DNA from 3 places in the Pseudoalteromonas sp. XMcav11-Q genome. Region 1 is predicted to be linked to each of the others. Evidence: predicted binding sites of a transcription regulator. Region 1 holds the regulator's gene; each other region holds the start of a gene.
The links. The regulator FliA, encoded in region 1, starts transcription of late flagellar genes. The targets are predictions, from matches to a motif close to CTAAAGNTNNNNNNNNNNNNGCCGATA.
Positions count from the first base shown of each region.

Region 2: the regulator FliA is predicted to act here: its motif matches at 2,834-2,860, upstream of ABMY45_RS22455 (HAMP domain-containing methyl-accepting chemotaxis protein).
Region 3: the regulator FliA is predicted to act here: its motif matches at 2,489-2,515, upstream of ABMY45_RS22685 (DUF5610 domain-containing protein).

Region 1 is NZ_JBECOX010000005.1:167,668-172,897, forward strand. Features, by position in the region: gene ABMY45_RS10155 (chemotaxis protein CheA) at 1-940, opposite strand, end outside; gene ABMY45_RS10160 (protein phosphatase CheZ) at 954-1,730, opposite strand; gene cheY (chemotaxis response regulator CheY) at 1,751-2,134, opposite strand; gene ABMY45_RS10170 (RNA polymerase sigma factor FliA) at 2,177-2,911, opposite strand; gene ABMY45_RS10175 (MinD/ParA family protein) at 2,914-3,774, opposite strand; gene flhF (flagellar biosynthesis protein FlhF) at 3,767-5,230, opposite strand, start outside.
Region 2 is NZ_JBECOX010000023.1:25,422-30,651, forward strand. Features, by position in the region: gene phoB (phosphate regulon transcriptional regulator PhoB) at 1-256, shown strand, start outside; gene phoR (phosphate regulon sensor histidine kinase PhoR) at 308-1,636, shown strand; gene ABMY45_RS22450 (phosphate ABC transporter substrate-binding protein) at 1,714-2,682, shown strand; gene ABMY45_RS22455 (HAMP domain-containing methyl-accepting chemotaxis protein) at 2,892-4,514, shown strand; partial or broken gene ABMY45_RS22460 (hypothetical protein) at 4,698-4,957, shown strand; gene ABMY45_RS22465 (phosphate ABC transporter substrate-binding protein) at 4,847-5,230, opposite strand, start outside.
Region 3 is NZ_JBECOX010000024.1:716-5,945, forward strand. Features, by position in the region: gene ABMY45_RS22675 (RNA-binding protein) at 25-492, shown strand; gene murI (glutamate racemase) at 493-1,269, opposite strand; gene ABMY45_RS22685 (DUF5610 domain-containing protein) at 1,333-2,460, opposite strand; gene trmA (tRNA (uridine(54)-C5)-methyltransferase TrmA) at 2,625-3,719, shown strand; gene ABMY45_RS22695 (DUF523 domain-containing protein) at 3,730-4,188, opposite strand; gene ABMY45_RS22700 (thiol:disulfide interchange protein DsbA/DsbL) at 4,237-4,866, opposite strand; gene ABMY45_RS22705 (thiol:disulfide interchange protein DsbA/DsbL) at 4,885-5,230, opposite strand, start outside.

The DNA of each region.
Region 1 (5,230 bases):
GTGGCGCAGCTTTAGCAGGCTCAGGTTGAGCTGGCTCAGCTTCTGAGATATCTGTCGGCGATTCATCTACCGCTTTAGGAGCACTGCCTTTACCATGAAGTTCGTCAAGCAAAGCCTCAAACTCATCATCGGTAATTTCTTCATCTCCAGAGGGCACACTCGCAGCGCCTGATGACGTTGCTTTAGCCGCAGGCTCACTGGCTTGAGAAGTAGCCGCATCTTCTGCATTTGGTGCTCCACCAAATTTCCCAACCCCATGGAGTTCATCTAAGAGATTATCGAACTCGTCATCGGTGATATCGCCGTCATCTGCAGTTGACACCGTTTCAGGTTTAGCCGCCGGTGCGACAGCAGGCGCATTACCAGAGCCGTGTAACTCATCTAATAGATTTTCAAATTCTTCTTCTGTTATCTCATCAATGCTAGAGCCGCTATCATCGCCTGAATCTGCGTCCGCATCGAATAGAATATCATCCGCACTTAAATCTGGTACAACAGATTCTGGCTCTGAAACAGGTTCCTCAATCACTTCACTGACTTCGTCTTCAGATGCAGGTTGGCTGAGTTTATGGAGGGTTTCAAGCAACACAGGATCGGCAGCTTCGGGTTCCTCTCGGTTTTGAATACAAGCGAACATTTCGTTGATCGTATCCAAAGATTGCAAAATAACATCCATTAATTCTGACGTTACTTTTCGCTGCCCTTGTCTTAGTACATCAAACACGTTCTCTGCACCGTGACAGGCATCAACCAGTTCGGTCATACCGAGGAAGCCTGCTCCACCTTTAACAGTATGGAAGCCACGGAAAATCGCATTGAGAAGTTCTTTATCTTCGGGATTATTTTCTAGTTCAACAAGCTGTTCAGATAACAGTTCTAATATTTCGCCTGCTTCAACAAGAAAGTCCTGCAAGATATCTTCATCGACTTCAAAGCTCATACACACTCTCCAACTAGAAGCCTAAACTAGATAGCAAGTCATCGACTTCGTCTTGACCAGAAACCACGTCATCTCGCGATTCAGCGTCAATAATTGGACCTTCAGGTCCAGACAATTCATCACTGATAGTCTCAGTTGTTTTTATTTCGTTTTCATTCGCATTTTCTGCAACTGCAGGCGCTTCATCCGAAGTACCAAACACAGTTAGAAGGTGAATGAGACTATCTTCTACTTCTCTCACAAGCTCAATGACTCGACGGATGACCTGCCCAGTCAAATCCTGATAGTCTTGCGCCATCAGCACATTAGTCATTAAGCCTTGTAATTCGTCTGTACGTGTCTTTGAAGTCTGCATAAAGCTGTCGAGATCATGACACAGAGATTTAAACTCACCGAGTTGAATATCTCTGCTCATCAACCGATCCCAAGTAGGCTTTATTTGTGCTAACTCATCCGCAAGATTCTGCGCAAGAGGTAAGCTTTCTTCGACCGCGTCCATCGTTTTATTAGCAGCGCTTTCTGTCATTTCCATAACATAATTAAGACGCTGCTTGGCGTCAGGTATAGCCTCTGTCGTGAGATCTGAGAGTCGAGTATCCAGCTCAAAGTTCTTCAAGGACTCGTGTAATTGGCGAGTTAGCTTTCCAACTTCTGCAAATAACTCCGATTGCTCTTTGTTAGCAGCTTCTAAAATCAGCTGGTCAGCTTTTTCTTGTTCACCTTGCTCTAGTAGCTCAACAAGTTGCTTGGCTTGTTCAAGTGTAATTTGCGGCGCAGCATTTACAGACATAGGCCATATCCCCTTGCTGTTTAGCCTAGTCGCTCAAATACTTTTTCAAGCTTAGTCTTGAGCGTACCTGCAGTAAACGGTTTAACAATATATCCGTTCACCCCAGCTTGCGCTGCTGCAACAATTTGTTCTTTTTTCGCTTCTGCGGTAACCATCAACACTGGAATGTGCTTAAGCTTTTCATCTGCGCGTATTGCACGAAGCAGATCAATACCTTGCATGCCCGGCATGTTCCAATCAGTTACTACAAAGTCAAACTCCTGATTTTGTAGCATCGGAAGTGCTGTACTACCATCATCAGCTTCTTGAACATTGGTAAAGCCTAAATCTCTTAATAGGTTTTTGATTATTCTTCTCATAGTAGAGAAATCATCAACCACGAGAATCTTCATGTTCTTATCCAAAACTTCCTCCAGTGAGGTTCGAACCCAACTATTTTATGTACTCTAATTTATCCAGTCATTGATTTTAGCTTTGAGCTTTATCATTGCCTGACCGTGAATTTGGCTTACTCGAGATTCACTGACATCAAGGATGGCACCAATCTCTTTCAAATTCATTTCGTCGTTATAGTAAAGTGACAACACCAGAGCATCCCTTTCGGGTAGTGCTTTGATAGCATTTACTAAAGACTCGTTAAAACGTTCATTTTTAACGTTATTAAACGGTTTGTCTAGCGCAAAATCGCTGTTTGCTGGGGTTATCACATCTTCATCAACCCCTAGATCCTCAATGCCGATGACTTTACTTGCATTTACATCATGTAAAATATGATGGTACTCATCTAAAGATATATCAAGTTTTTCAGCGATTTCAGTGTCTTTTGGTTCGCGGCCAAGGAGAGATTCGAGCTCAGATATCGCTTCGGCTACCATTCTGCTGTTTTTATGTACGGACCGAGGGGCCCAATCTCCGCGACGGATTTCATCTAGCATTGCACCTCGGATGCGTATCCCCGCAAAGGTCTCGAAACTAGCGCCTTTAGTAGCATCGAAATTTTTAGATGCTTCAATCAATCCAATCATACCTGATTGAATTAGATCGTCGAGCTGCACACTTGCCGGAAGCCGAGCGATCAGGTGACATGCCACTTTTTTGACAAGTGGAGCATGTCTCTCGACCACTTTATGGATATGGTCAGAAGTTTGATATCCCGCAGCTCTGTTGACCGGAGAAGCCATAATCACCCGTTTACAAGTTGTTCAATGAAAAATTCTAGATGACCGGAAGGTTGATGAGGAATTGGCCATTTAACTGCCTTGGCAGCAAGTCCTTTAATTGCAACTGCTGCTGGAGAGCTCGGAAATAAATCCACGATTGCTCTTTGTCTACGAGAGGACTTACGCATGTTTTCGTCAAATGGTACTGTGGCCACTAATTCCAATGCTACATCAAGAAAACGGTCTGTAACTTTTGAAAGTTTAGCAAATAATTCTTGCCCTTCACGCATACTGCGGACCATATTGGCAACTATTTTAAAACGATAAACGCCATGCTCTCTGCTTAAAACTTTGATCAACGCATAAGCATCCGTAATAGAAGTCGGTTCATCACACACAACAACCATCACATCTTGTGCAGCTCGAGAGAAGCTCAGAACCATATCTGAGATACCAGCTGCGGTATCAACAATTAAAACATCAAATTGAGTGTTAAGCTCGCTAAATGCGCGAATAAGTCCAGCATGCTCTGCGGGAGTCAACTCCACCATGCTTTGAGAACCCGAAGTAGCTGGCACAATTTTGATACCAGCGGGACCTTCTACGAGAATCTCATCTAGTTCACATTCACCCGACAACACATGTGAAAGGTTCTTTTCTACTCGGAGCCCTAACATCACATCACAGTTTGCCAAGCCCAAGTCCGCATCTAAAACGAGAACTCGCTGTCCTTGTTGGCCCATAGCGATGGCAGTATTGAGCGAGACATTGGTTTTACCCACCCCACCTTTACCACCGGTCACGGCTATTACTTTTACACCCTGGTTGCTATTTTGACTCATTCTACGCAGGCCACTTGCTTGATCTAAAACTGTGTTAATCATACATTCCTACTGACTCTGACGCTACAGGTACACGTCGAGAGTGCTGTGCTTTTATTCTTTTTAAATACAATTGCTCAGCCTTTTTTACTAGCTTTTGAGCATTTGCTACGCGAATGTCTTCTGGCACTCGCTGACCGTTGGTAAGATACCCTATTGGCAAGCGATTTTGAATCGCTATGCTAATTATCTCACCCAAACTTAGACTTTCATCAAGTTTTGTGAAAATACAGCCACTTAAATTTACTTTTTTGAAGTGTCTTACTGTTTCTTGTAACACATTCATCTGTGCTGTCGCACTCAACACTAAATAGCTACGAATATCTACTCTCGCGCTACGCATAAGTGTATTTAACTGTTCAGTTAAGCGCAAATCTCTTTGACTCATTCCCGCCGTATCTATTAATACTAGACGCTTATTGCGTAAATGATAAAGCACTTCTGCAAGTTCATTTGCATCTTTAACTTGTTTAACCGGACAACCGATGATTCTACCATAGGTAGCTAGTTGCTCGTAAGCGCCGATTCTATAGGTATCGGTGGTTATTAGCGCCACTTTATCTGCACCGTATTTTTGTGCGCCTAATGCCGCTAATTTTGCAACCGTTGTGGTTTTGCCAACACCAGTTGGACCAACCATTGCAAATACGCCACCTTGACGAAGAATATCATTGTTGGTGGTGTGCATTTGGTTAATTACCATATTCAACAGCGCGTCCCAAGCTTCTTTACGAGACACATCATCAGGGATAAAACATGCCATTTGCTCAGCGACATCTTTGTCTATGCCCATTCCTTCCAGACGATCTACAAGGCACGCACGGGTTGGATCGCGACGAGCCATTTCTTGTTTCATTAGACCAGATACTTGATGTTCAAGTAATTGACGAATAGCGTTCATCTCTTCACGCATCGCACTCATTTCGTCAGGCTTGGCATTTAACTCAGGTAAATCATCACCAAAACCGTTGTCTAATTCATCAGACTCGATCCACTGCTGTGGTTGCTCAAATCCATCATCATCAAAGTCAAAAGATTGGCGACGAGCTTGCTGTGGCTTCGCTTGGTGCGCCGGCGCAGCAGTTTGTGTTTTACGTTGGCTGCTTAACATTTGCTCTGTATCAATCCCCGACTGGGAGAACATAGAAGCAAGTTCTGGTGAGCGAGGACGCGGCGCTTGACGCTCTAGCAATGCCGCTAAGCTATCGGCAACTTGCGCTTGTTTTGCTGGCTGTGCTTGGCGAGGCTCTGGACGGACAAAGCGGGTCGGAGCCTCGTTTGAGGCAGTCGCACGGGCAGCTGGAGCTTGCTTAACAGGTGCAGCAGCACGGTCATTATCAACTGCTGCGACGATTTCAACACCATCTGCTAACTTTTTGTTAGACATGATGACAGCATCAGCACCAAGCTCTTCTTTTACTTCATTTAAAGCCGTACGCATATCTTTTGCGAAGAAACG
Region 2 (5,230 bases), on a different contig from region 1:
AGTGACATCTGCGGGCACTGAGTTAGATATGGGGCCGACAGAGTTTCGTTTATTACATTTCTTCATGACACACCCTGAACGTGTTTATAGCCGTGAACAGCTGTTAGATCACGTATGGGGCACTAATGTGTACGTTGAAGATCGCACTGTAGACGTTCATATTCGTCGCTTACGTAAAGCTATCGCACCGCTTGGCCACGATCGCTTAGTGCAAACCGTACGTGGTGCAGGTTACCGCTTTTCGAGTAAACTGTAATTAGTATTCCAAGAGGAACTGAATTATTTGGTTCCTAAATGGATTTAGTCTATGTATCGAGTGATTGATAAACAGGCGTTAACGAGACGCCTGTTTTTGTATTTCCTACCACTAGCCTTAATTGGCTATTTAGTCAGTGCACCTTTTCTGTTTCTTTTCATAGGTGCTTTCGTCTTATTAGTTTGGCATTACAAACAACTCTATCGTTTGAGCGACTGGCTGCTCAACCAACGTAGTTTTAATCCACCTGAAGGTAAGGGCGCTTGGGAGCAAGTGTTTGAAGGGATCTATCAGCTTCAGCAACGTAATCGTAAAAAGCGTAATGAGCTCGCGGAACTGATCCGACGCTTTCGTGAGGGGGCTGAAGCTATCCCAGACGCGGTCGTTGTACTGCAACAAGATCTCAGTATTGTGTGGTGTAACCAATTAGCTTTGAAAGTGTTAGGTTTGCAATGGCCTACAGATCATGGTCAAAGATTGGATAACCTTATCCGAGATCCTAAATTTGTAAAATACATGCATGAACATCGCTTTGATGAAGCATTAGAGCTTGAGACCGGACTTGCACATGAGCAAGTGTTGGAAATACGAGTCATGCCTTATGCCGAGCAGCTTATGCTAGTGGCGCGTGATGTCAGCCGACTAAAGCAATTAGAGCAAATGCGCAAAGACTTTGTCGCAAATGTATCTCATGAGCTAAGGACGCCGCTAACCGTCATGGCTGGCTATCTAGAGATGATGGATAGCGATAATATGCCACCCCCCGCGATGTGGGCTAAAGCACATGGCACTATGATAGATCAGTGTAAACGGATGGATAGTCTGGTAAATCAACTTCTTTCCTTGTCTCGAATCGAAGGGGCGAGAAAGCAAGACAATGACAAAGCCGTGAATATTCCTGCCATGCTTGATCTTATTCATACCGAAGCCAAGTCACTTAATCAGGAAAAGGGCCATGAGCTCGTTTTTGATATTGATCCGACTTTGGATATCAAAGGGGCTGGGGATGAGTTACGCAGTGCTTACTCAAATTTAATTTTTAATGCTATTCATTACACCAAACCCGGTGGGCACATTCGTGTACGTTGGTATTTAGAAAATGACTTGCCGACCTTTAGTGTCGTCGATAATGGTGATGGTATTGCGCCTGAACACATTAACCGACTAACTGAACGTTTTTACCGTGTGGATAAAGCACGAAGCCGAAAAACAGGCGGTTCGGGTCTTGGTTTAGCAATTACTAAACATGTGTTATCTCGTCATGACTCAGCTTTACATATTGAAAGCAAAGTGGGTGAAGGCTCTCGCTTTTGGTTTGCTTTCCCCAAACAAAAGCGAATTTTTATGACAAATGATGAAAGTCATAAAAGTGTAATTTAAGAGTAATTTTATTGTCATTTTATCGCTGCACAATGAGCTGCGTAAAATAACTGGGACCAACAACTGGAGTGACCCCAATGAAATTTAAAAGCTTAGTTGCCGCAATGGGTGTGGCTATTACTACATTAGTTTCTACTCAAGTATCTGCTTTAGACGAAAAGTTACCAGAGTATAATAAAACCAGCGGGATCTCAGGAAACTTCTCTTCTGTAGGTTCTGATACGCTTGCCAACATGATGACGTTTTGGGCAGAAGAATATAAAAGAATTTACCCTAACGTAAATATCCAAATCCAAGCTGCTGGTTCTTCTACTGCGCCACCTGCACTAACGGAAGCAACGGCAAACTTCGGCCCAATGAGCCGTAAGATGAAATCAAAAGAAATCGAAGCTTTTGAAAAGCGTTATGGTTATAAGCCAACAGAAATCCGCGTAGCAATTGATGCGCTCGCAGTATTTGTACACAAAGATAACCCAATTGAAGGCTTAACAATTGAACAGGTTGATTCAATCTTCTCTTCAACGCGCAAGTGTGGTTCGGCAGCACAGGCAAATCGCTGGAGTGATGTTGGTCTATCGGGTGATTGGGCAGCAAAAGATATTCAGCTTTATGGTCGTAACTCAGTATCTGGTACTTATGGTTACTTCAAGAAAAAAGCACTGTGTAAAGGTGACTTCCGCAATAATGTTAACGAGCAGCCAGGTTCTGCGTCTGTAGTACAGTCTATCTCGTCTTCAGTGAATGCGATTGGTTATTCTGGTATCGGTTATAAAACGTCAGGCGTACGTACCGTACCATTAGCGAAAAAAGGCACGAACTACGTTGATGCAACATTAGAAAATGTGGCACAGGGCAAATACCCACTGTCTCGCTTCCTATACCTATATGTGAACAAGCACCCTAATAAAGAATTAGCACCTATCGAGGCTGAATTCTTGAAGATGGTATTGTCTAAAGAAGGTCAAAAGATTGTTGAGAAAGATGGTTACGTTCCTCTTTCTAGCGAAATGGCGACACGTGAATTGAAAAAGTTAGGTTTACTTTAATCAATTACTCAACCCGCTAATTACTTGTTGTTATTGATGCCGCTCATTGAGCGGCATTTTTTATTTTCACACTTATATGTTCCCAGATTGAATAATTTGTTTAAATCTTCATCCTCAAGCGGCAAAAAAGCTGGAAATATTCTATATTTAGTTAAAATTTATAATAAATCAGTCGATAATGAACTCGTCTTACTTCAAAAGGTGTATATATGAGTCTAGGTACTGCTTTTGCTGATCTTAGTATCACCAAAAAGATCCACGCAATTACGCTCGTTGCGGTTGTCGCTTTTGTGATTATCGTGTTTGTTAATTACAACGCTATTAGTTCTAATCAAAGGGCATTAAATGAATTAGAGGAGCAGACTTACAAAATTCTTAACCTCGCCACAGAAAACGCAAATAAGCTGCAGAATTTAGATGAGCTATTCACTCAAGCTGTAACCTTCGGGGATGCTGAATTACTAGATAAAGCAAAAGAATATCAACAGCAAATCCAAGCGAACCTGCAAAAAATTGAGTCGGTACAAAGCGGCTTTATGCCTTCAGATAATAGCGATGAACTTGCACAATACGGCAAAATTGCGCAACAAATTGCTGGGGGAATGATAGATGGTACAGCTGATTTTTCCCGCATCCAAGAAGATGCCAAAAAGAAAACTGAAATCTACGAAGGCCTAGTCGCAGATTTTACCAAGGCTAAAACGAACGCGAATGATCGTTTTGTTGAATTACTTCAAAATACCGAAGCGCGTTCAGCAAACGCGCTCACGATAATGTTGATTGTGGCCGTTATTTCTTTACTTGTTTTGGTTTTCTTAGCGGTTGTGATTGCAAGAGGTATAGGCAACTCTGCTAAGGATGCGGCGCAAAATCTGAAACTATTAGCGCAGGGGCAGGGTTCTTTGTCTACTACGCTCAATGTGCGCTCTCACGATGAAATTGGCCAAGTATCCATAAACTTCAATGAATTTGTTGCGTTACTAAAAGGGGCGGTTGTCGAGGTGATGAGTGTCGTCGAGCCTTTGATGAAAGACTCAAGTCGTCTTGTTCAGGGCATGGAAAAAGCTGAAGGAGCAACGAATCAACAAACGCATGACGCGGAAGTGGTACGTCAATCTATGGAAGAAATGCGGTTAAGTGTGGGTGATATCTCTCATTCAGCGTCACAAGCTTCTGATGCTGCTCAGCTGGCCGAACAAGAAGTTGAGCAGAGTAAGCGCCAAATTCAGGTGTCAGTTAACGAATCACAAGCGTTAAGTGAAGAAATTAATCACGCAGCAGAGACGATCAATAAGCTAGCTGATGATACACAGAACGTGACGCAAATCTTAAATGTGATCACATCAATTGCAGAGCAAACCAATTTACTTGCCTTGAATGCTGCGATTGAGGCGGCTCGTGCTGGTGAGCAAGGTCGAGGTTTTGCGGTGGTTGCTGATGAAGTCCGCGAATTAGCCTCAAGAACAGCAAAGTCGACCAATGAGATAAGAGAACTTTTAAATGTGCTAACAGAAGCGGCAAATCAAGCGGTGAAAGCAATGACAAGTGCAAGCAGTATGGCAATTAATAATGCTGAAGCTGCAGCACAAACTGGGCAGTCGATTGAGCAGATAGCAGCACAAATCTTGTCAATTAATAGCATGAATGGCCAAATTGCTGCGGCAACGGAAGAGCAGACCTCGGTAGCCGCTATGGTAGTAAACAATGTGACATCTATGCACCAGTCTTTCCAAGACACAATGCAAGCGTTGAATGAAGTACAAGACGTTGCTGAGAATCTCCATGTACTGTCCGACAACTTGAAAGATGCAACCTCAAAATTTAGAGTCTAATGCTTTAATTTTTAAACGATAAATAAAAACAGCCACATTAAGTGGCTGTTTTTATTTGATAAGGAATATTAGGGCCTGTTTATCTTTCAAGTTTGCTTTTGCAGCAGTTTGATTGGTATTTATACAAGGCAGAGCCTGCGTAGCATAGTCATTCTATGTGAGTCAGGCGAGAACACAGTAGAAATGCCAATCAAGCGCTGCCCTTTGGGTTCACCTGAGTGCGCTTTGTTCATTGTTGCTCAACTTTTGCCTAGATCACTAGGCAAAAGTCGGGCGTCGCGACCAAAACCCACTCAGAAGAACAAAAATCAAACAGCAAAGGACAACAGGCCTTAGTATTTACCAATCACTTTGACGGCACCGGTTACTTTAGTAGCATCAATATAACCAATTGCGTCTGCATTGCTCGAAACAAAATCGATTACCGCTTGATCGCTATCTAGCTTCTTCGGAGGTGTTCCCTTACCGGTGAATACTAATTTAGACCAATGGGCATTTAGCTGAGAGCTAGATTTACCAATCACTTTGTCGTTAAACTCGTCAAATACCGCGTTACCATCCTGATTCACAGGGGTCGCACTACTGCCATCGGCAAATGATTTGCTTTTGCCAAGGAATAACTTTTTGATAGTACCATCATCTACAGTAGATGCATTTGCTGAGTTCACGATAACAGCAACATCTGCTAAAACTGCCTGACTGGCTAATAGTAGCCC
Region 3 (5,230 bases), on a different contig from region 1:
CCTTATTTTAATTGGTATATTTATATGAAGTCTTTTGATCATAAAGTAATTTTGATCACTTTGGTTATTGCAGTAGCGAGCTTTTTCATTGTTGATCTTGCATTAAGCTCTACACAGCTCGACGCTGCTCTTATGCTTGCCGTAGGTATTATCATCGGTAGTGTAGTAAGCCAGTTTTTAAAAAGTGATACACAACAAGAAAAACAATCAAACTTATCAACTACTACATTATATGTAGGCAATCTACCATATCGAGCCAACGAACATGTTGTCCGCGAACTTTTCGAAGAGCAAGGGCAAGTATTTTCAGTTCGTCTACTTAAGGATAAAAACACAGGCAAACGACGTGGTTTTGGTTTTGTTGAGATGTCTAAGCAAGATGCAGAAAAGGCGATCACTCAACTCAATGAGCGTGAATTTCAACAGCGTACATTAAAAGTAAGAGAAGCAAAGCAAAAGCCTGAAGGTGAGATGGATCACTCACCCGCTTAATTAATCTTTATTTAAATTAATTATAGAGATTGCTTCTTTACTATCCATTACTGGTGCCGTTGCATAGAAACACACTTCCGATGCACTCGGCACCTTTTCTCCTACTACTATTTGACTTCCCAACAGTGACACTGCACGGTTGGCTATTGCTTTGCCTGAATCAACCAGCTCAACATGCTTCTGTAAGCAATTCTTGATATCGTGAGCTATCAAAGGAAAATGTGTACACCCCAACACGAGCCTATCAACAGTGGCTGGAATGTTAAGCCGAGCTATTTCCGCGCACAGTGCCTCTTTATCCAACTCGTTATGCCAATAAAAGTACTCAGCGATCCTTACAAGCTCCGTTGAATGCAAAGTTTCAACTTTACAACCTGAGGTAAAATCCATGATGAGCTTATGCGTATATGCATTATTTGACGTTGCCGGTGTTGCTAATAGTGCGATGTGCTTGGTCTTTGAACTAGACGCAGCAGGCTTAACAGCAGGAACCACACCTATAATTGGTATCTGGGTATGTTTTCTGGCTTCTTCTAATGCGTATGTTGAAGCGGTATTACATGCAATAACGATAAGATCAACATTGCCCAAGTATTGCTGTTGCCAACGAATAAGTCCCTTGATACGTGATTTGATTAGCTCTTGAGGCTGAAGGCCATATGGGAGAAAAGCATTGTCCATAACATAACTAAATGAAACCCCCTGCAAACATGCCTTTAAGTGCGACAGCACACTGGTGCCACCGATCCCCGAATCGAAAACCAAAATATGCGACAAACTTCATACCTCAAATCAATGAAGTATGAAGTTTGCCATGAGTCCTCGCGAAAATAAACTGGCTTAGCTTGTTTGTTTTTGCTCTACTTGCTCTTTATTTAGTTCATTCAGTTTACTAAAAAAGCTACTAGCATAATCCAAAAACTCATTTAGTCTCGACTGACCTTCATTCATCCAAGCAAGCAGGTTTGGCAACTCATTATCGGCATTGAGTCCCTTAGCTTGCTCTTGCACATCTGCTAACTGCTTATTGAGTGGCATAAATGCCTTCTCTAACTCTTTCATTGGATTACCTTGCTGATATTGAGCAATCGCAGCTGACGTTTTACTTTGTCTTAGATCCATCGTGAAATTAGTGATCTGATCTGAGTTTAAGCTAAGCGACTTTGCCAAATCGAAAGCTTCATCGTATTCACCACCGAAAAAAGAGTCACTGACATTACGGATATCTTCCATCATATCGTTAATTGCCTGCTGCTCCTCTTCGTTCAACTCACCATTTACCTTAATTGAGAAACTGACTTCGTGAGAGGACTTAGTGCCATATGCCATGCCATAATCATTACCTTTTTGCGCGACACTCGCAGCGGCCCCCTGAGCATACGCATCGGAGAATGAAATAACGACTTCATCCCCTTCAGCTGTAGTAAATGCATATTCAGCCTGATTAGAGAGGCTCGCAAACTGTGCGGCACTGATCGCTAATGCCTTTGGCGACTTTTCTTCAAACAGCTCTTTTTCAAAATCATCTAAACCTTTAAAAATCCCTTCTCGTGATTTTTCAATACCATCTTCGATATCGGAATTGAAAGCGCCCATGCCTTTTAACTCTTCGCTGGCTTCATCAATACCCTGCAGCACGCCCTTACGTGCCCCATCTAGCATGGATTTCAATTCGTCATCATTTTTGCCGTCGACTTTGGCTTTCTTCACTGCACCCTGAACAAAATCGAGTACATTTTTGACAATAGATTCAAAATCAAATAGTGGCTTGTCTTTTTTATCTTGTGTCGGCTTCTCAATCCCCAACGCTTCTGCAAGCTTATCATCAAGAATTTTAGCTGCTAGCTTAGATTTATTCCCCGCATAGATGTCCGAATTAATTTGGATATTTGGTCCTATCCCTTTGCTCTTTCCAGGCTTATGCTGCATCGCTGGATTGAGCAACTGATTTAATTGCCCGATTTTCATGGTATGCCCTCCAATATATTAGTTAGATTATCGGCATATTTGCGCAAAGCTAAAGTATAATGATTAAAAAAACAGCAAACCAGACGCATCAGTGATGCTAGACTGGACAAATTAGCAACGCTCCCTAAAATAGCGCCTCTTAATTCAACATAGATGGTTTTAGCATGGCAGTAATAAAAATTGATGATTCAGCATACGAGCAACAGTTAGCAGATAAAGCTGAGCGTATCACAACACAATTTGCACAGTTTGATGCACCTGCACTTGAAGTGTATGAATCTGCAACTCGCCATTACCGCCAGCGCTGTGAATTTAGAGTATGGCATGAGGGTGAAGATCTGTTTCACATCATGTTTGACCAGCAAACAAAAGAAAAGATCCGTGTTGATAGCTTTGATCCTGGTGCGCCGCTTGTCAATGAAATGATGCAGGTGATGATACATCAGCTGAAAGGCAACGAAATATTGCGTCGTAAACTGTTTCAGATCGACTACCTCACGACACTGAGTGGTGAAGTACTGATCAGCTTGCTTTATCACAAGCAGTTAGATGAAGCGTGGCAAACCGCGATGCAGACATTGAGAGCCGAGTTGCAACAAACCTATAAAGTTGATTTTATCGGTCGTGCTAGAAAACAAAAGGTTGTGTTTGGCAACGACTATGTAACTGAAAAACTAAGCGTTAACGGTAAAGAGTATATTTATCAGCAGGTTGAGAACAGCTTTACGCAACCGAATGCACAAGTGAATCAGAAAATGCTAGCTTGGGCGCAGTCCATCAGTGAACCGCTAAGCAACGATCTACTTGAGCTTTATTGTGGTAACGGTAACTTTTCAATTGCGTTGGCTGGTTCATTCAATAAAGTGCTGGCTACGGAGATCTCTAAATCATCAGTAAAGTCTGCACAATTTAATATTGCAGCAAACAAAGTCGATAACTTAGATATTATTCGCATGTCGAGTGAAGAGTTTACACAAGCCATGAAAGGGCTGAAGTTTTCTCGATTAGATGGTATTGATTTACAGTCCTATGATTGCCAAACGATCCTTGTCGACCCGCCTCGTGCTGGTATGGATGAATTAACCTGTCGCTTAGTCAGCAACTACGACAACATTATTTATATCTCATGTAATCCAGACACATTAGAGCGTGATTTAGCCTTGTTATGTGAAACACATAAAATCGCACGCATGGCAATTTTCGATCAGTTCCCTTATACCCATCATATTGAATCTGGCGTTTACTTAGTGAGAAAGTGATCTCTAACTATTAACGACTGGCTGCCATCGCTGTGATAAGTGCTGGCAGTTGAGTTTCGCTAAAGACTTGAATACCGGATTGCTGTAATAAAGACGCCGTTAGCCCCTGCCCTACTATTTTTTTACCTGTATGACTACCATCGTAAATCAGATTGCTGCCGCAAGACGGACTGGACTCTTTTAACAACGCAAACTTTATATCGTGCTGAAGACAAGCCGCTAGCGCTTTTTTAGCACCGAGTTCAAACGCGGTGGTAAAATCATCCCCTTGTTTACTCAAAACTTTACCATCTGCTATTTCAGCCGATGGGCGAGGTGTTGGTAAACCACCAGATACTTCGGGGCACAGCGGTAAGACCCAATTTTTTTGCCGCCAATACTGCAACGTATTGTCTTGAAGGCTTTGTGAAGAGGCGTCATACCTCACCGGATAACCTAATAAACAGCTAGAAACTAAAACTTTAAACATAAAAAAGCCCCGCAACAATTGCAGGGCTAGTCTAATACAAATTAGATTTTATTTCTTTGCTAAATAATTCACCAAAGCTGCAATTTGCTCAGGCTTAGTCGTACCAGACTCACGAAGCAATAGCTTGTATTTACCGTTTACCACGAACATTGGTACACCTGTTAGCGCGCCTTTATCAGAAAGTGTCTTCTGCATTCGTTGCATTTTTGAAGCTTTAGTACGAACAGAGAAACTGGCATAAAGTTTATCAAACTTCTCTTCTTCAACACCTTGTGCAATAAAGATATCTTTTACATCAGCAAGTTCATTGATTTTTGCGCGCTTGCCATGGATATGATTAAACATGGCTGCAACTATCTTGTCTTTTTGTGGCAGCACTTCAGCAGTTGCAAGTGCTTGTGCCAACACCTGTTGGATCTCAGGCTCTCTTGGACCAACAAAATCTATATGGCTCTTTTTAAACTTAACGCCCTCGTCCAGCTTTGGTTTAACGTCAACGATTAAATTTTCCATTGCGTTACAGGCTGGACAATAAAAAGAAAAATACTCCATTACCTCAGGCTTTTTCGTGCCACGCTCGGCAATAACTTCATAATGCACACCTTCTTCAAATGGCGCAGCCTGAGCAAGAAGAGGAAGCATTAGTGCAACCGCTAAGCCTTTTAATACTTTCAACATACTAACTTTCTCCAGTCCTTATTTTTTTAATAGATATGCGATCAATTCATCAAGCTGCTCTTGGCTCTTGATACCTTTCATTTCGATTCTGTATTTGTCATTTACGATAAAAGTTGGAACGCCTGTTAGTGCACCCGCGTCAGAAAACTTATTTTGTGCTTTAAGCATGTTATTTTCAGCACTCACGACAGGCATACTCGTTACAGCCTGCTCAAACTTTTCAGCAGAAATCCCATTTAACTCCATTAGCGTTTTCAAATCTTTAATGTCTAACAGTTTGTTTCTTTCAACATGAATAGTATTGAAAATCTTCTCAGCAATCACATCCGCTTTGCCTTCTTGCTCGGCAATAATATAGGCATAG